One region of the Enterobacter cloacae complex sp. HYC080_NIDB genome, then DNA from elsewhere that is predicted to be linked to it. Evidence: predicted binding sites of a transcription regulator. Region 1 holds the regulator's gene; the other holds the start of a gene.
What was found. The regulator PurR, encoded in region 1, represses purine synthesis genes. The targets are predictions, from matches to a motif close to CANGCAAACGTTTGCNTG.

Region 1 (2,205 bases):
GCCGTTCCGCTGTTTGAACGGCGACATCGTGATGTGGAATTAACGCCTGCCGGGGCGTGGTTTTTGAAAGAAGGGCGTTCTGTTATCAAAAAAATGCAGATCACCCGCGAACAGTGTCAGCAGATCGCTAACGGCTGGCGGGGGCATCTTTCCATCGCGGTCGATAATATCGTGAAGCCGGAGCGCACCCGGCAAATGATCGTCGATTTCTATCGTCATTTTTCTGACGTTGAGTTGCGTGTTTCGCAGGAAGTGTTCAACGGCGTGTGGGACGCGCTGTCGGACGGCAGGGTAGAAATGGCGATTGGGGCGACGCAGGCGATTCCGGTTGGGGGACGCTACGCCTTTCGCGATATGGGGATGCTGAGCTGGAAATGCGTAGTGGCACGCGATCATCCCCTGGCGGCCATGGAGGGGCCGTTAAGCGACGATACCCTGCGTAACTGGCCGTCGCTGGTGCTGGAGGACACCTCCCGCTCGCTGCCCAAGCGTATCACCTGGCTGCTGGATAACCAGCGTCGCGTGGTCGCCCCGGACTGGGAATCGTCGGCGACCTGCCTCAGTGCAGGGCTGTGCGTCGCGATGGTGCCCGTTCATTTTGCGCGCCCGAGAATCGACACCGGCGAGTGGGTTGAACTGACGCTGGAGAATCCGTTCCCGGATGCGGCTTGCTGCCTGACCTGGCAACAAAATGATGTTTCACCTGCTATGGCCTGGCTGCTGGATTATCTGGGGGACAGCGAAACGCTTAACCGGGAATGGTTACGGGAGCCAGTGTGACTGGCTCCGTAAAGCGATTAACGACGGTAGTCGCGGAACGGACCATCCGCAACGGAACGGCGTTCGATGAGGCGCGGGTGGACTTCAATGGACTGCGACTCTTCACGTTTGTTGACGATCCTGTCGAGCAGCATGTTGAAGGCCGTTTCACCCAGCGAATCTTTCGGCTGGTGAATGGTGGTCAGCGCAGGGGTAAAGAAGCGTGCGTTGCGCACGTTGTCATAGCCGATCACGGAAATGTCCTGCGGGACGCGCAGACCCAGCTCATCGGCCGCACAGAGCGCGCCCATCGCCATGATGTCGCCCCCGCAGAAAACGGCGGTAGGACGATGTTGCTGGGAGACAATCTGCTGCATCGCGCGGTAGCCTGATTCCGGCTCAAAGTCACCCTGTACGATCCAGTTTTCTGGCACGGTGATCAGCGCTTCTTCCATTGCTTTCATAAAGCCAGCCAGACGACCTGCACCGGTGTTACGCTCAAGCGGACCCGGGATCACGCCAATCTCACGATGACCGCGTTCGATCAAATAACGGCCCGCCATATAGCCGCCTTCAAAGGCGTTGTCGATAACGGAATCCGTGAAATCCGCACGGGCTTCACCCCAGTCCATCACCACCATCGGGATATGTCGATACTCTTCAAGCATCGACAGTACGGATTCCGGGTACTCGGAACACATCACCAGCAGGCCATCCACGCGCTTCTGCGCCATCATGGAGAGATAGGCTCGCTGTTTTTCAATGCTGTTCCACGCGTTGCCCAGAATCAGGGTATAGCCTTTCTGGAAGCAGTTTTTCTCTACCGCCTCAATGATCTCAGCAAAATAGGCCGCTTCGCTGCTGGTCGCCAGCAGACCAATCGATTTGGTGTGATTCACCTTGAGGCTGCGCGCAACCGCACTTGGCGAGTAGTGCAGCTCTTTGATTGCTGCCCAGACGGCGTTGCGCGTCTCTTCCGCCACAAAGCGGGTTTTGTTAATTACATGTGATACGGTTGTAGTGGAAACGTTTGCGCGTTTTGCTACGTCTTTAATTGTTGCCATTAAATGTCACTCCAGACCATATCCTAAACTCCTGAAATACTTGAAGGTAAACGTTTGCCTTCTCTCACCCTTATCACGCAATTTTAGATTGCGGTACGCCAGGAAAACGACACGGGACGTCAGGAGGGGGTCAATGGCCGGTACGCTAATAAATTTAGCGTGGAATTTTGTCCTATCTTGATGAAAAGGGGAAGAGGTAAAGTGGTTATCAGCTTAAATCCGGGAAGATTTTTGACGTAAACTGTGCAAAAATGAGCAAGCTCACTTTTCGTGGGGGGATTAAAAGGAGAAAAATTGATGAGTTCCGATCTGAAGTTTTCGCTGTTCACCACCATCGTTGTGCTGGCGCTGATTGTGGCGGCTGGCCTGACGGCTGCGCTGC
Region 2 (2,205 bases), 1.3 Mb from region 1:
GTAATATCCAGCGCGAACCCGCGACGTTCAAAGTAGTTGAGCAGATGCTGCGGGTACTTACCGCGGACGTGCACGTCGGTAAACCAGTAGCGACGGTGCATCGCATTCATCGCCATCATCATATCGTCCGGCGCGCAGGTCAGCGGATAGATAGGACACATAGCAATCATGCAGCCGATCTGCAGCGACGGATTAATTTCGCGTCCCGCCTTCACCGCCAGGGCGCTGGCCACCAGCTCGTAGTGCGCGGCCTGGAACATGACCGGCTCACGGTCTTCACCCGGCGCATACTTCAACCCGGAGTTGGTGAACGGCGCAAAATCTTCGTGGAAGTTAGCCTGGTTGTTGATCTCATTGAAGGTCATCCAGTATTTCACTTTATGCTGATAGCGCTGGAAGACCACTTTTGCAAAACGAACGAAAAAGTCGATCAGCTTACGGTTGCGCCAGCCGCCGTATTCCGTCACCAGGTGGAAAGGCATCTCGAAGTGAGAAAGCGTAATAACCGGTTCGATGCCGTACTTCAGGCATTCGTCGAACAGATCGTCATAGAATTTCAGGCCAGCCTCATTAGGCTCCCGCTCATCGCCTTTCGGGAAGATACGCGTCCAGGCGATGGAGGTACGGAAACATTTGAACCCCATCTCGGCAAAGAGTCTGATGTCTTCTTTATAACGATGGTAGAAATCAATGGCTTCATGGTTAGGGTAATTCTTCCCTTCCAGCACGCCGTTGGTGATTTCACGCGGTACGCCATGCGCACCCGCCGTCATGACGTCGGCAACGCTTACGCCCTTGCCGCCCTCTTTCCAGCCGCCTTCCAGCTGATGCGCCGCAACGGCACCACCCCACAGAAAATCTGCTTTAAATCCTGACATTCGCTTTCCCTCATTCTGCGTTATTTTCTGCAAAAACAATTACAGAAACCGGTTTCAGTTCGATGATGTGCAAAGGGGTTATCCGTTGCAAGCAGATCACCGAAACCGGTTTCATTTTCGTGAACAGAGTCAAGTTTGTTGCCCCGCAATGGCCAGAGAGAAAAAAAGATCCCTCCACCGAGAATAGGCTCGCAAACGTTTGCCTGGACTGTTAGAATTGCGCCGATTTTTCTTACTAGCTATGCAATCGCGTGGGGACTTGAGCCGTGACCAACAAAACTTCTCTCAGCTACAAAGATGCCGGTGTTGATATTGACGCAGGTAATGCGCTGGTTGACCGAATCAAAGGTGTGGTGAAAAAAACCCGCCGCCCGGAAGTGATGGGGGGTCTGGGTGGATTCGGCGCACTGTGCGCGCTGCCGCAAAAATATCGTGAACCTGTTCTGGTCTCGGGAACTGACGGCGTAGGCACCAAACTGCGCCTGGCGATGGATTTAAAACGTCACGACACGATCGGTATCGATCTGGTTGCGATGTGCGTGAATGACCTGGTGGTTCAGGGTGCAGAACCCCTGTTCTTCCTCGATTACTACGCGACCGGCAAACTGGATGTGGATACCGCAGCCAGCGTCATTAACGGTATCGCCGAAGGCTGTCTGCAGTCCGGCTGCGCGCTGGTGGGCGGTGAAACCGCGGAAATGCCTGGCATGTATCACGGCGAAGATTATGACGTCGCAGGCTTCTGCGTCGGTGTAGTAGAAAAATCAGAAATTATCGACGGCAGCAAAGTGGCTGATGGTGATGTGCTGATTGCGCTGGCTTCCAGCGGCCCACACTCCAACGGCTACTCTCTGGTGCGTAAAATTCTCGAAGTCAGCGGTTGCGACCCACAAACCACTGAGCTTGAAGGTAAACCGCTGGCTGACCATCTGCTGGCCCCGACCCGCATCTACGTGAAAAACGTGCTGGAGCTTATCGAGAACGTTGACGTTCACGCCATTGCCCACCTGACCGGCGGCGGCTTCTGGGAAAACATTCCGCGCGTCCTGCCGGATAACACCCAGGCGGTGATCGACGAATCCTCATGGCAGTGGCCGGCAGTCTTTAACTGGCTGCAGACCGCAGGCAACGTGAGTTCTCACGAAATGTACCGCACCTTTAACTGCGGCGTGGGCATGGTTATCGCCCTGCCAGCAAGCGAAGCCGATAAAGCGGTTAAGCTGTTGACCGAGAAAGGTGAAAACGCGTGGAAAATCGGTACGATTAAAGCCTCCGATTCCGAAGAGCGTGTGGTCATTGAATGAAAAACATCGTGGTGCTCATTTCC

Region 2: purM (phosphoribosylformylglycinamidine cyclo-ligase) is a predicted target of PurR. The motif match lies at 1,067-1,084, and genes of this name have one in related genera.

The regions. Positions count from the first base shown of each region.
Region 1 is NZ_CP114212.1:2,551,535-2,553,739, reverse strand. Features, by position in the region: gene punR (DNA-binding transcriptional activator PunR) at 1-780, shown strand, start outside; gene purR (HTH-type transcriptional repressor PurR) at 798-1,823, opposite strand; gene cydH (cytochrome bd-I oxidase subunit CydH) at 2,121-2,205, shown strand, end outside.
Region 2 is NZ_CP114212.1:1,258,959-1,261,163, reverse strand. Features, by position in the region: gene O1723_RS05985 (6-phospho-beta-glucosidase) at 1-878, opposite strand, end outside; gene purM (phosphoribosylformylglycinamidine cyclo-ligase) at 1,145-2,182, shown strand; gene purN (phosphoribosylglycinamide formyltransferase) at 2,179-2,205, shown strand, end outside.